One region of the Billgrantia sp. C5P2 genome, then DNA from elsewhere that is predicted to be linked to it. Evidence: predicted binding sites of a transcription regulator. Region 1 holds the regulator's gene; the other holds the start of a gene.
The links. The regulator PhoB, encoded in region 1, activates phosphate uptake and scavenging genes when phosphate is short. The targets are predictions, from matches to a motif close to TGTCATANNNNTGTCANA.
Positions count from the first base shown of each region.

Region 2: a site for PhoB is predicted at 2,020-2,037, ahead of phnC (phosphonate ABC transporter ATP-binding protein). Genes of this name have one in related genera too.

Region 1 is NZ_CM128542.1:4,687,316-4,694,498, reverse strand. Features, by position in the region: gene hydA (dihydropyrimidinase) at 1-226, shown strand, start outside; gene ACRWQA_RS21870 (NAD(P)-dependent oxidoreductase) at 297-1,676, shown strand; gene preA (NAD-dependent dihydropyrimidine dehydrogenase subunit PreA) at 1,673-3,001, shown strand; gene ACRWQA_RS21860 (TetR/AcrR family transcriptional regulator) at 3,049-3,669, opposite strand; gene phoR (phosphate regulon sensor histidine kinase PhoR) at 3,850-5,154, opposite strand; gene phoB (phosphate regulon transcriptional regulator PhoB) at 5,156-5,845, opposite strand; gene ubiA (4-hydroxybenzoate octaprenyltransferase) at 5,929-6,822, opposite strand; gene ACRWQA_RS21840 (chorismate--pyruvate lyase family protein) at 6,852-7,183, opposite strand, start outside.
Region 2 is NZ_CM128542.1:397,999-405,181, forward strand. Features, by position in the region: gene ACRWQA_RS01800 (tripartite tricarboxylate transporter permease) at 1-358, shown strand, start outside; gene nirK (copper-containing nitrite reductase) at 558-1,961, shown strand; gene phnC (phosphonate ABC transporter ATP-binding protein) at 2,207-3,034, shown strand; gene phnD (phosphonate ABC transporter substrate-binding protein) at 3,068-4,105, shown strand; gene phnE (phosphonate ABC transporter, permease protein PhnE) at 4,172-4,963, shown strand; gene phnF (phosphonate metabolism transcriptional regulator PhnF) at 5,028-5,777, shown strand; gene phnG (phosphonate C-P lyase system protein PhnG) at 5,774-6,244, shown strand; gene phnH (phosphonate C-P lyase system protein PhnH) at 6,247-6,831, shown strand; gene ACRWQA_RS01840 (carbon-phosphorus lyase complex subunit) at 6,831-7,183, shown strand, end outside.

The DNA of each region.
Region 1 (7,183 bases):
TGAGACCCATCACCAGAACGTCGACTTCAATATCTTCGAGGGCAAGACAGTGCGCGGCATACCCCGTCACACCGTGAGCCAGGGCAAGTGGGTATGGCGCGACGGGGAGCTGCGCGCCGAACGCGGTGCCGGCCGTTACCTGGAGCGCCCGGCCTACCCCGGTGTCTTCGACCTGCTCAAGCGTCGCGCCGAACTCCACGCACCGCAGGCGGTAAAGCGCGACTAAGGACTAAGGACGCCGTGACCGGCGGCGCTCAGTCCGGTGACATACAGCCAAGAACAACGAGGTAACGACCGTGACCCACTCCTTGAATCACCTGCCCCGGGTCGGTGAAGACCCGGCCTATGACGCGACCCGGCTCGCCAAGGGCTTCAGTGACCTGCATTCGCCGCTCAGCGAACGCCAGGCGCAGATCGAGAGCCAACGCTGTCTGTACTGCTTCGATGCCCCCTGCATCGAGGCCTGTCCGTCGGACATCGACATCCCGCGCTTCATCCGCCAGATCGGCGAGGGCAACATCAACGGTGCCGCTCACACCATCCTCGAGCAGAACATCCTGGGCGGCAGCTGTGCGCGGGTCTGCCCCACCGAGATCCTCTGCGAGCAGAGCTGCGTGCGCAATCACCACGAAGAGTGCCAGCCGGTGCTGATCGGGCTGCTGCAGCGCTATGCCACTGATCATATGCGCTTCGACGGGCATCCGTTCCGGCGTGCCGCCGACAGCGGCCGCCATGTGGCGGTGGTCGGCGCCGGCCCGGCGGGGCTCTCCTGTGCCCATCGCCTGGCGATGCTCGGGCACCGGGTGACGATCTTCGAGGCCGAGGCGAAGCCCGGCGGGCTCAATGAGTACGGCATCGCCCGCTACAAGATGACCGACGATTTCGCCCGCCGCGAGGTCGAGTTCCTGCTCGGCATCGGTGGCATCGAGATTCGCCATGGCCAGCGGCTGGGGCGCGAGCTGGAGCTTGCGCAGCTGCGAGACGACTTCGATGCGGTCTTCCTCGGCCTGGGGCTCGGCGCCAGCCGCGAGCTGGGCCTGACCGGCGAATCGGCCCCGGGGCTGATGCCTGCCGTCGACTATATTCGCGAGTTGCGTCAGGCCGGCGATCTGGCCGAGCTGCCATTGGCGCGTCGTTGCGTCGTGATCGGCGCCGGCAATACCGCCATCGACATGGCGACCCAGATGGCCCGGCTGGGTGCCGAGGAGGTCACGCTGGTCTATCGGCGGGGCGCCGAGGCGATGTCGGCCACCGGCCACGAGCAGGAGATCGCCAAGGCCAACGGCGTGCGCATGCTGACCTGGGCCAGGCCCTTGGAGGTATTGCTCGATGGCGATGGACGGGTAGCCGGCATGCGCTTCGAGAAGACGCGCGACCAGGCCGGTCGCCTGATGGGCAGCGGTGAAACCTTCGATATCGCTGCCGATGCCATCTTCAAGGCCATCGGCCAGGGCTTCGACGACGCCAGCCTCGGCGACCCGCTGGCGGCGGGCCTGGCTCGCGACGGCGAGCGAATCCAGGTCGGCGACGACTTCCAGACCTCCCTCCCCGGCGTCTATGCCGGTGGCGACTGCATCGCCCCGGGGCAGGATCTCACCGTACAGGCGGTGCAGCACGGCAAGCTTGCCGCACGCGCCATCCACCAGGCCCTGATGATCCAGCAGGAGGCCGCATGAGCGCATTCACCAATGAGTCGAGCCGCGAGCTCGTCAATGGGGTCGACCTCTCCGTCGACTTCGCCGGCATCCGGGCGCCGAATCCCTTCTGGCTGGCGTCTGCCCCGCCTACCGACAAGGCCTACAACGTCGTGCGCGCCTATGAGGCGGGCTGGGGCGGCGTGGTGTGGAAGACCCTCGGTGAGGATCCGCCCGCGGTCAACGTCTCGTCACGCTACTCGGCCCATTTCGGCAAGAACCGCGAGGTGCTCGGCTTCAACAACATCGAGCTGATCACCGACCGCTCGCTTGCCATCAATCTGCGTGAGATCACCGAGGTCAAGAAGGCCTGGCCCGACCGCGCGCTGATCGTGTCGCTCATGGTGCCCTGCGAGGAGGCCGCGTGGCGGCACATCCTGCCGCTAGTCGAGGCCACCGGTGCCGACGGCATCGAGCTCAACCTGGGCTGCCCCCACGGCATGCCGGAGCGCGGCATGGGCGCCGCCGTGGGCCAGAACCCGGACCTGATCGAGAAGGTCACGCGTTGGTGCAAGCAGTACTACTCCAGGCCGGTGATCGTGAAGTTGACTCCCAATATCACCGACATTCGTGCCCCCGCCCAGGCCGCCCTGCGTGGTGGCGCCGATGCGGTATCGTTGATCAACACCATCAACTCCATCACCAGCCTCGACCTGGATGCCATGGTGGCCCGCCCCACCGTCGGTAGCCAGAGCACCCACGGTGGCTACTGCGGCAGCGCAGTCAAGCCCATCGCCATGAACATGGTCGCCGAGATCGCCCGCGACGCGCCCACTCGCAGCCTGCCGATTTCCGGCATCGGGGGGGTGTCCAACTGGCGTGACGCGGCGGAGTTCATCGCGCTGGGTGCCGGCAGCGTGCAGGTGTGCACCGCCGCCATGCTGCATGGCTTTCGCATCGTCGAGGAGATGAAGGACGGCCTGTCGCGCTGGATGGCCGAGAAGGGCTACGACTCGATCGAGGCGTTCTCCGGCCGGGCGGTGGGCAACACTACCGACTGGAAGCACCTCGACATGAACTTCAAGACCATCGCGCATATCGACCAGGACAAGTGCATCCAGTGCGGGCGTTGTTATATCGCCTGTGAGGACACATCGCACCAGTCGATCGCCAAGCTGGTCGATGTCGGCGGTGCGCGGCGCTACGAAGTGATCGAGGAAGAGTGCGTGGGCTGCAACCTGTGCCAGATCACCTGTCCGGTGCAGGACTGCATCAGCATGCTGCCGCAGCAAACGGGCAAGCCCTACATGAGCTGGGAGGAGGATCCGCGCAACCCGTTCCGCAAAAGAGCCGCCAGTGCCTTGTAGCGTCGTCGGCGACACCTCTTCGGGAGGTGTCGCCTTGCCCTCGGCCTTCAGGGGGAGAGGCCGATACCGCGCAGGATGACGCCGGTGACCGACTGTACCGCCTTCTCGAACTGCAGGTCATCGAGGGGGTGGTCGTCGTTGAGCAGGGCGATCTGGTAATCGAAGTCGGCATAGTGCTGGGTCGAGGCCCAGATCATGTAGAGCAGGTAGGAAGGCTCCACCGGCAGGATGCGCTCGTTCGCGATCCATTCACGGATCTTGGCTTCCTTGAGCTTGGCCCACTCGTAGAGATTCTCGCGCAGCTCTTCCTTGAGTATGGGCGCGCCCTGCATCACCTCGGCTGCCCAGACCTTGGAGCCGTGAGCGCGGCTGCGGGAATGCTGCATCTTGGCCCGAATATAGGTGGCGAGCACGATGCGCGGATCGTCGTAGAGTTCGAAGCAGAGTGCATCCTGTTTCCACACCTCGAGCAGCTCCAGCAGCACCTCGCGATAGAGCTCCTCCTTGGTGGAGAAGTAGTAGTGCACGTTGGACTTGGGCAGCTCGGCGAGCTTGGCGATATCGCCCATCGAGGCCCCGGCATAGCCTTTTTCCGCGAAGACGCACTCGGCGGCAAGCAAGATTCTTTCCCTGTTCTGGCGCCTGATCTCGTCCTGTTTTCTTGCCATTCAAGGATACCTTGCGTCGCCTCGCGCCTGTCGGTGTGGTCGGCAGGTCACGGTTTGGCACGATTTAAAAAAATGGTTAAAAAACAATCTGCTAATACAAATCATACACAAGAACGAAGGGCAGCGACAGCTGCGCAGCCTCGTGCTTTCGTGTCGGGCCTTGCATCTGGAAGGTAAGGCTCAGCCAGTGGCCATCTCGGCCGCCGCCAGGCGGGAGGCGGGGAATACGCAGCGGAACAGGGCGCCGTGGCCGGGGTGGGAGTCGATCTCGAGATAGGCGTCGTGGCGCAGCAGTACGTGCTTGACGATGGCCAGTCCCAGCCCGGTGCCGCCGCTTTCGCTGCTGCGCCCCTTGTCGACCCGGTAGAAGCGTTCGGTGAGGCGTGGAATGTGAACCGGGTCGATGCCCTCGCCGTCATCCTCCACTTCCAGGCAGGCGCCCTTGGGGTGCGGTTTCCAGCGCAGCACGATGTGGCTGCCCTCGGGAGTGTAGCGCACCGCGTTGGAGGCCAGATTGGACAGCGCACTATGGATCTCCGAATCGCTGCCGAGCAGCTGCCGCTCCTCCTCGATCTCGACACGGACCAGCTGGCGTCCCGCCGACAGCGCCTCGGCATCCTGGCGCACCTCCTCGAGCAGCGCCGGTACGGCCAATGGCAGATGGTCCTCGCCGCCCTGGTCGATCTCCAGGCGCGACAGCAGCAACAGGTCGTTGACCAGGTTCTGCATGCGGGTGGTCTGTTCCTGCATGCGGGTCAGCCCCTGGGCCAGGCGCGGCGGCAGGCGGTCGACGGCGTCGGAATAGGTCTCGAGATAGCCCGCCAGCACGGTCAGCGGGGTCCTCAGCTCGTGGGAGACGTTGGCGACGAAGTCGCGGCGCATTTCTTCCAAACGGTGCAGGCGGGTGATGTCGCGTGCCATCACCAGGCGCTCATCGTCGCCGTAGAGGGTGATCTGGAACTGCAGCACCTTGCGTTCGTCGACCGGCGAGGTCAACGTCAGTGGCTCGCGGTAGTCGCGGGCGTTGAAATAGGTGACGAAGCGGGGGTCACGCACCAGGTTGGTGATGTGCTGGCCGCGGTCGTGCGCGGCCTTGAGCCCCAGCATGCGCTCGGCAGCGCTGTTCCACCACTCAAGGTCGCCATGCTGGTCGAGCATTACCACGCTGTCACGCATCGCCTCCGAGGATTCCTGGATGCGCTTGAGGGTCGCCTGCAGGCGATGCTGGGTATGGCGCTGGCCCTTCTGGTAGCGATAGAGGCGATCGAACAGCTCGCCCCACAGGCCGGTGGCCGCGGGCGGCTCGCTGTGCGGGTTGCGTGTCAGCCAGCGGCGCAGGGCGTGCAACTGGCGCAGGTGATAGGTGAGGCGCAGGGCGAGCCCTGCGGCGAGCCCGAGCCCCGGGGCCGAAAACAGCCAGCCGACCAGGCTGCCGGCAGCGGCAAGCAGGCCGATGCGCCAGAGTTCATGGCTCCAGGGGCGCACGTCAGCCCTTGTTGGAGAATCGGTAGCCGGTGCCGCGCACGGTCTGGACCAGATGCTGGTGGGCATCGCCCAGCGCCTTGCGCAGGCGGCGGATGTGCACGTCCACGGTGCGCTCCTCGACGTAGACGTTGCCGCCCCATACCTGGTCGAGCAACTGGCTACGCGTGTAGGCGCGCTCCTGGTGGGTCATGAAGAATTGCAGCAGGCGGTACTCGGTGGGGCCCATCTCCACTGCCTTGCCACCGGCGCTGACGCGGTGGCTGACCGGGTCGAGCATCAAGCCGTCCACTTCCACCGGCTCCTCGACCCCCTTGGGCGTGGTACGGCGCAGCACCGCCTTGAGCCGGGCCACCAGCTCACGGGGCGAGAAGGGCTTGGTGATGTAGTCGTCGGCGCCGGCCTCGAGGCCCTGGATCTTGTTGTCCTCTTCGCTTTTGGCGGTGAGCATGATGATCGGCAGCTCGCGGGTGGCTTCCTCGCGCTTCAGCCGGCGCGCCAGTTCTATGCCGCTGGTGCCGGGCATCATCCAGTCGAGCAGCAGCAGGTCGGGCTGGTTATCGACGATCATGCTGTGGGCGCTCTGCGCGTTGGCGGCCTCCAGCACGCGATAGTCGGCCATCTCCAGCGCCACCGCGATCATTTCACGGATCGGCGCTTCGTCATCGACGATCAGTACGGTCTTGGCGGTCATCCCGAAGCCTCGCGGTCAGTGACGGGTCGGTGACGATCTCACCACGTCATCATGACAGTTGGATGACACCGTCGCCAGCGGCTTCAGGCGCCAGTGACGGGCCACAGGCTCAGGGCAATGCCGGCGAACGCCAGCAGCCCCGACCAGTGGTTGTTGAGAAAGGCCTGGAAGCAGCGTTCGCGCTTGCGCTCACGTATCAGAAAATGCTGATAAATGAAGGTGGCGGTCATGCCCGCCAGGCCCAGCCAGAAGAACACGCCGAGTTCCAGGCGCAGCCCGACCCAGCCCAGCAGTGAGAGCGTCGCTAGTTGCAGCAGGCCGATGGCGGCGCGGTCGGCGCGGCCCAGCAGCACCGCGGTGGACTTGATGCCGATCTTGAGATCGTCGTCGCGATCGACCATGGCGTACTCGGTATCGTAAGCCACCGTCCAGGCCACATTGGCGGCGAACAGCAGCCAGGCCTCCAGCGGCACATGGCCGAGCACGGCACCGAAGGCCATGGGAATCGCCCAGGAGAAGGCCGCGCCGAGGAAGGCTTGCGGCAGGTGGGTGTAGCGCTTCATGAAGGGATAGATGAAGGCCAGCGCCACGCCCACCAGGGAGAGCAGGATGGTGAACAGATTGGTGAACAGCACCAGCACGAAGGCTGCCGCGACCAGGCTGGCGAACAGGAACTTGGCCTCTTGTTCGCTGATGCGCCCAGTGGCCAGCGGCCGGTTCCTGGTACGCTCGACATGGCCATCGAAGTGGCGGTCGGCGTAGTCGTTGATCACGCAACCCGCCGCGCGCATCAGGTAGACACCGGCAACGAAGATCAGCAGCAGGTGCCGTTCGGGAAGCCCTGCCGAGGCTACCCACAGCGCCCACAGCGTGGGCCACATCAACAGCCAGGTACCGATGGGGCGATCCAGCCGCATCAGGTGCAGGAAGTCGGGCAGGCGGGCAAGCCCCTTGGGGCGCATCAGAGAGCGATCCATCGGTGTCTCCTCATTCGATGGCGATCATCCTAGCGCGATGGCAAGCCCAATTCATCCGCCATCTCACCCAGGAAGAACTCCTGCACCAGCACGGCGAAGCGGCCGTGGCGGAACACCGAACGCCGCCCCCAGGGGCCGGTCAGGCGATGGAAGGGCGCCGAAGCGGCCGTGACCTCGATGGGACTGCGCACCAGGTCGGGCTGGCGGAACAACCAACTACCCAATGAGCGCTCGCCGAGCCGTTCGAGGCGCTGCCCACGCATCTGGGCCAGCGGTGCCACCGAACGAGCCACTACCCAGGGCCGCTCGTCAAGACACAGCGCCACTTCCCGCAGCCAGGCGAGGCGGTTGAGGGGCAGTT
Region 2 (7,183 bases), 470 kb from region 1:
GGGGCTGTTCGCCAAGGTGCTGCAGGCGCCCGGCTGGTTCCTGATGCCGATGGTGGTGATGGTGGCCTTCGTCGGCGTCTATTCGCTGAGCAACAGCGCCTTCGATCTCTACATGATGCTGGCCTTCGGCGTGCTCGGCTACGTGCTGCGCAAGCTGGAGATGCCCGCCGTGCCGGTGGTGCTGGGCCTGCTGCTGGGCGGGCAGATGGAGTACAACCTGCGCCGTGCCATGTCGATCTCCGGTGGTGACTGGAGCATCCTGTGGAACAGCGGCATCACCATCGGTATCTACGCCTTCGCCATCACCCTGATCGTGGCCGGGTTGGTCTATAGCGCGATGGTTCGACAGCGGACCTAATGCATAGGTGAAAAGCGCCTGCACTCGGCGGCTTGCTTGCGCAGCCTGGCTTCGATTGTCGCAGATCAAGTTTCCGCTCATGGCTCCCTCGGAAGCCGTAGGCTGGAAGCGGTTCCTGACGTGGATCAACTTAAACAAGTATCCAGAATGCTACTTTAAAGTCGTCCCCAAAAGTAATTCCTCCGTGAGGAAAAAGACGATGAAATTCACACGTAGCGTTCTTGCCCAGGCCATCGCCATACTTGCTGTTAGTGCGGTGCTGACCAATCCCGCTTTCGCCGCGCACGGCGAAGCACTCAGCCCAGCCAGCGTCACGCCCGACGTCACCTATACACTGCGTACCGCCGTAGCCGACGGCAAGCTGGTATTCATCGGTGACAAGGGCGACATCAAGGATGTGGTCAATCCCGACCTGCACGCTCCCGTCGGGGCGGTGGTTCAGATCAACCTGATCAACGGCGACGGTGCCATGCACGATATCGCGCTACCCGAGTTCGGCGTCGATTCCGACGACATAAGCGGTCAGGGTTCGGCTACCGCCGTGGCCTTCCGGGTCGACGAGGAGGGCAACTTCGAGTACCTGTGCAGCATACCCGGCCACAAGGCGGCCGGAATGGTAGGCAATTTCATTGTCGGCGATCCGGAGCCGGCAGATGAGATCGAAGCAGCCCCCGACCTGTCGATGGACCCGCATGAAGTCGGCGAGCCGGTAGGCGACCGCGGCCCGCAGGAGGTCACCGTCGATCTCGTGACTACCGAAGTGGAAGGCTACCTGGCCGACGGTTCCAGCTACCGCTACTGGACCTTCAACGACACCGTACCCGGCCCCTTCGTACGGGTTCGCGTGGGCGACACCGTCACCGTCAACATGAGCAACGCGGAGGACAGCGCCCATATCCACTCGGTCGATTTCCACGCCGTGACCGGCCCCGGTGGCGGGGCGGCGGTGACCCAGGCGGCACCGGGCCAGACCAAGAGCTTCAGTTTCCAGGCCCTCAATCCCGGACTCTACGTCTACCACTGCGCCACGCCGATGGTCGCCCAGCACATCTCCAACGGCATGTACGGCATGATTCTGGTCGAGCCGGAAGGCGGGCTTTCGCCGGTGGATCGCGAGTTCTACATCATGCAGGGCGAGCTCTACACCGCCCAGCGCCACGGTAGCCAGGGGTTGCAGGAGTTCTCCCTCGACAAGCTGCTCGACGAGCGCCCCGAGCACTTGATGTTCAACGGCAACATGGATGCGCTGACCCAGACGCACAAGATGGAGGCCGACGTGGGCGACAACGTGCGCATCTTCTTCGGCGTCGGCGGCCCCAATGCCACCTCCAGCTTCCACGTCATCGGCGAGATCTTCGACAAGGTCTACGACCAGGCCTCGCTGACCAGCCCGCCGCTGACCGACGTGCAGACCACGCTGGTACCCCCGGGTGGCGCCACCATGGTCGAGTTCGAGGTCGACTACCCCGGCAAGTACATCCTCGTCGACCATGCGCTATCCCGCCTGGAGAAGGGGCTGGCCGGGTTCCTCCACGTCAACGGCGAGGAGAACCCCGAGGTCTTCCATACCGAAGAGGCCCACGACCCCAACTCCGGCCACTGAGCCACGTCCTTCACGCCCCGCCCAACCGGCGGGGCGCTTGCCGTTGGCGTGACGCTTCGATGGCAACGATGTGACAGTTCCGCATCGTCTTACACCAAGTCTTTGTTTCCCAATCCACTGCAAGCCGCCTGCCCATCCTGGGTCGACCTCAGTGGCTAGGAAATGTCACCGAATCGTTATTGTCTAGACAACGTGCCTTAACCTGAGCCAGCGACACTGACGCCATCCGATACAGGAGGCGTCACATGTCCAGCGTCACGATTGCCGTGCAACGGCTCAGCAAGACCTTTGGTCAGACCCGCGTCCTCGAGAACGTCGGCTTCGACATCCATGCCGGCGAGATGGTGGCCCTGATCGGGCCGTCAGGCTCGGGCAAGTCGACGCTGCTGCGTCACCTGGTGGGGCTGACCACCGCCAACCGTAAAGCCGACAGCCGCATCCGTGTGATGGGTCGCGACATTCAGCGAAGCGGCCGCCTGCTGCGCGGTTCGCGCGCCCAGCGCTGTCGCTGCGGCTACATCTTCCAGCAGTTCAATCTCGTCGGCCGCCTCAGCGTGCAGACCAACGTGCTGATCGGCCGTCTCGGCTCGATGCCGCGCTGGCGGGCCCTGCTCGGGCGCTTCACCGACGAGGAGCGCGCCCAGGCTCGCCAGGCCCTGGCCCGTGTCGGCCTTGCCGAACTCGCCGACCAACGCGCCAACACCCTCTCCGGCGGCCAGATGCAGCGCGTGGCGATCGCCCGCGTGCTGATGCAGGACGCCGACGTGATTTTCGCCGATGAGCCCATTGCTTCCCTCGACCCGCGCAGTGCGCGCGAAGTCATGGACATCCTCAAGCGCATCAACCTCGAGGATGGCCGTACCGTGCTCGTCTCGCTGCATCAGGTCGATTACGCCCGCCGCTACTGCTCGCGGGCCATCGCCCTCAAGCAGGGGCGCCTCTACTACGACGGCCAGACCGAGGGCCTCACCGAGGCACGACTCCAGTCGCTCTACGAGAACGCCGGGTTTGACGAACCACGCCACTCGCCAGTTCCCGTTGCCGCCCGCGTCGCCTTGGGCGCCGCCAGCTGATCCATCGCCAACCGCCACCAAGAGGTTTCCACCATGAGCCGTAATCTTCGCCGTCTCACCCTGCCGCTGATCGCCGGCCTCGGCCTGCTCGGCAGCCAGCTCGCTACCGCCGAGGAAGAACTCGACACCCTGCGCTTCGGCATCATCTCCACCGAGGCCAGCCAGAACCAGGAGCCGCTGTGGCGCCCGTTCCTCGACGACATGGCCGAGAGCCTCGGCGTCGAGGTCGAGCCGTTCTTCGCCAACGACTACGCCGCGGTGATCCAGGCCATGCGCTTCGACAAGATCGACCTCGCCTGGTACGGCAACAAGTCGGCCATGGAGGCGGTGGACCGCGCGGGCGGCGAGATCTTCGCCCAGACCGTGCCCGAGAACGGCGAGCCGGGCTACTGGAGCCTGCTGATCGTGCACCAGGACAGCCCCCTGGAGAGCGTCGAGGACGTGCTGGCCAACGCCTCCGAGCTGACCTTCGGCAACGGCGACCCCAACTCGACCTCGGGCTTCCTGGTGCCGAGCTACTACGTCTTTGCCCAGAACGGCGTCGAGGCCACCGACATCTTCAAGCGCACCCTCAACTCCAACCACGAGACCAATGCGCTGTCGGTGGCCAACCGCCAGGTAGACGTCGCCACCTTCAACACCGAGAGCATGGAGCGCCTGGAAATGGCGCACCCCGACAAGGCTGAGCGGCTCAAGGTGATCTGGCAGTCGCCGCTGATCCCGTCCGACCCGCTGGTCTGGCGCGAGGACCTGCCGGAATCGATGAAGACCCGGCTGCGCGACTTCGTTCTGAGCTACGGCGAGACCGAGGAGCAGCGCGAGAGGATCGCGCCGCTGCAGTGGGCGCGTTTCGACGCCTCCGACAATGACCAGCTGCTGCCGATTCGCCAGCTCGAACTGTTCAAGCAGCGCGCCCAGCTCGCCGCCGACGACTCGCTCGACGATGCCGACAAGCAGCGTCAGTTGGCCGAGCTCGACGCCCGGCTCGATGAGCTCGACGAGCGCCTCAAGGCCCGCGAGGCCGCCCAGGCCGAAGAGAGCACGGGCGTGACCACCGCCATGGCCCAGTAACCGGCCCCGTCCGCTACGGCAATCGAGTTCCGAGGGGCCGCGCTGGCCCCTCTCCGGAGAACCTTCATGACCGCAACGACTCCCGCGCTCGTCAACGCCCCGGCCAAGCGCAGCTGGCTCAATCTGCTCGGCTGGGCCGTCGCCCTGGGCGTGCTGGCCTGGGCCTGGCAGGGCACCGAGATGGATCCCGGCGCGCTGGTCGCCAACGCCGGCAACATGGCCGAACTCGCCGCCGACTTCTTCCCGCCGGCGTTCGGCAACCTGGAGCGCTACATCGACCAGATGCTGGTGACCATCCAGATCGCCATCTGGGGCACGCTGCTGGCGATCGTACTTGCCATCCCCTGCAGCCTGTTGTCGTCCGAGAACCTGGTGCCGTGGTGGATCTACCAGCCCATGCGCCGGCTGATGGACGCCTGCCGCGCCATCAACGAGCTGGTCTTCGCCATGCTGTTCGTGGTCGCCGTGGGGCTCGGCCCCTTCGCCGGCACCCTGGCGCTGTTCGTCCACACCACCGGCGTGCTCGCCAAGCTGTTCTCCGAAGCCGTCGAGGCCAGCGAGGCCGGCCCCATGGAGGGCATTCGCGTCACCGGCGCCGGGCGCATCGAGGAGATCGTCTTCGGCCTGATCCCCCAGGTGCTGCCGCTGTGGATCTCGGTGAGCCTCTACCGCTTCGAGTCGAACATCCGCTCGGCCACCGTGCTGGGCATGGTCGGCGGCGGCGGTATCGGCGTGGCGCTGTGGGAAACCATGCGCGGATTTCAGTACGCCGAGACCGCCACGATCATGCTGGTGATCATCATCGCCGTCACCGTGCTGGACATGGCCTCGCAGACCGTACGCAAGCGTTTCATCTAGGAGACAAAGGTGGCCGCGCTCGCGGCCCTTGCCTTCGAAAGCTCCATTTCTCGCTGGAGTGAACATGTCTAGACAAGTAACCGATACGCCGCCGGCCAGGGCTCCCCGCTATCGCACGCTGGCCGATACGCTGGCCCGCGAGGTGCGCAGCGATTACGCCCCCGGCGAGCTGCTGCCGGCGGAGGCGGCCCTGGCCCGGCGCTTCGAGGTCAACCGCCACACTGTGCGGCGCGCGCTGGACGAGCTGGTGGCCGCGGGTATGGTGACCCGCCATCAGGGGCGCGGCACCCAGGTCGTCGACCGTCGTCTCGATTATGCCGTCAGTGTCGCCAGCAAGGTGACCCATAACCTCGCCGCGCTGGGTATCGCCACCCAGACCGAGTGTCTCTCCCAGCGCCTGTGCGAGCCGCCCGAGGCCATCGCCCAGCGCTTCGGGCGAGGCCCCGGCGAGTGCTTGCTGTGCGTCGACACCCTGCGCCACATCGGTGGCGCGCCGCTGATGCTGCTGTGCCACTGGTTCGATCCCGCGCGGGTGCCGGGCTGGGAGCGGCGCTACCGCGGCGGCTCGACCCGGGCGCTGCTCGCTCAGCATTACGACTTGCAACTGTTTCGCCGGCGGGTGCGCATCGAAGCCGGCAGCGCCACCCGCGGCGACACCCGCCATCTGCGCTGTCCGCTCGGCGCCCCGCTGCTGCAGCTCGTAAGCGACAACGTCGATCGCGACGGCACGCTGGTCGAGATATCGGTCAGCCGCGCCCGGGCCGACCGGCTCGCCTACCACATCGATTTCGACTCCGACGAGGTGCCCTCATGACCCCCTTGCACGACCACAGCAAGCCGCAGGCGCGACGCCAGCGGGTGCTGGCGCTGACGCCCCGTGACCAGCTCGAGGCCCGCTGGGCCACGCTCGGCATTCGTGCCGCGTATCGCTGCGTGCGTGGCCCCGAGACCGGCATGGCCATGCTGCGCGGCCGCATGGGCGGTACCGGCAACGCCTTTCACCTCGGCGAGATGACCCTGACCCGGGCCAGCGTTGCCCTCGATGACAGCGCTGGGAACGACGCGTTACTGGGACATGGCTGGGTGAGAGGGCGCGACCACCGCCACGCCGAGCTGATCGCCCTGGTCGCTGCCTGCGCGCAGCGCGAGGCCTGGACCCGACGTATCGACAGCGAGCTGGTTGAGCCGCTGGAGGAGGCGCTCGAGACGCGCCGCGCCGAGGCATCGCGCCTGGCGGCCGCCACCCGCGTCGATTTCTTCACCCTGGTACGAGGGGAGTGACCATGCTCTGGCCGACACTGAACGATCCCGTGCACGACAGCCAGCGGCTGTTTCGTCAACTGCTCACGGCGATGAGCGAGCCCGGCACGCTGCATACGCTGGAGGTGCCGTCGCCGCCGGGTGACGACATCGGCCCCGCGCTGTGGGGCGTCCTGCTGACTTTGTGCGACCTCGACACCCGGGTGTGGCTTGCCCCCGCCCTGGGCGGGCCCGGCCTGCAAGAGGCGCTGGTCTTCCACACCGGCTGTCGCCTGACCGCCGATCCTGCGGAAGCCGACTTCGCCCTGGTCACGCCGGGCGTGCTGGCGAAGCCTGTCGCATTCGCCCTGGGTAGCGACGAATACCCCGATCGCAGCACCACGCTGCTGGTTGCGCTCGATACCCTCGAGCCCGCCGGCGAGTGGCACCTCATTGGGCCCGGCATCGCCGAACGGCGCCAGTTGGGCCTGGGCGCGGCGGCCGCTCCCCTGATGGCGCGGCTCGCCGCCAACCGCGGGAGTTTCCCGTGCGGGCTCGATGCCATCCTCACCTGCGGCGCGCGACTCGCTGCGCTGCCGCGCAGCACCCGAATCGAGGAGGTCGCCTGATGTACGTTGCCGTCAAAGGAGGCGAGCGCGCCATCGCCAACGCCCATCGTCTGCTGGCCGACCGACGCCGCGGCGACCGCGAGCAAGCCGAGCTCGAGGTCGACCAGATCCAGGGCCAGCTGCGCCTGGCCGTCGACCGGGTCATGAGCGAGGCGTCGCTCTACGACCCCGAACTCGCTGCGCTTGCCATCAAGCAGGCCAGCGGCGACATGATCGAGGCGGTGTTCCTGCTGCGGGCCTTCCGCACCACGCTGCCGCGCCTGACGGTGAGCGAGCCGCTGGACACCGGCACCATGCGCATCGAACGTCGCATCAGCGCCACCTACAAGGACATCCCCGGTGGCCAGGTGCT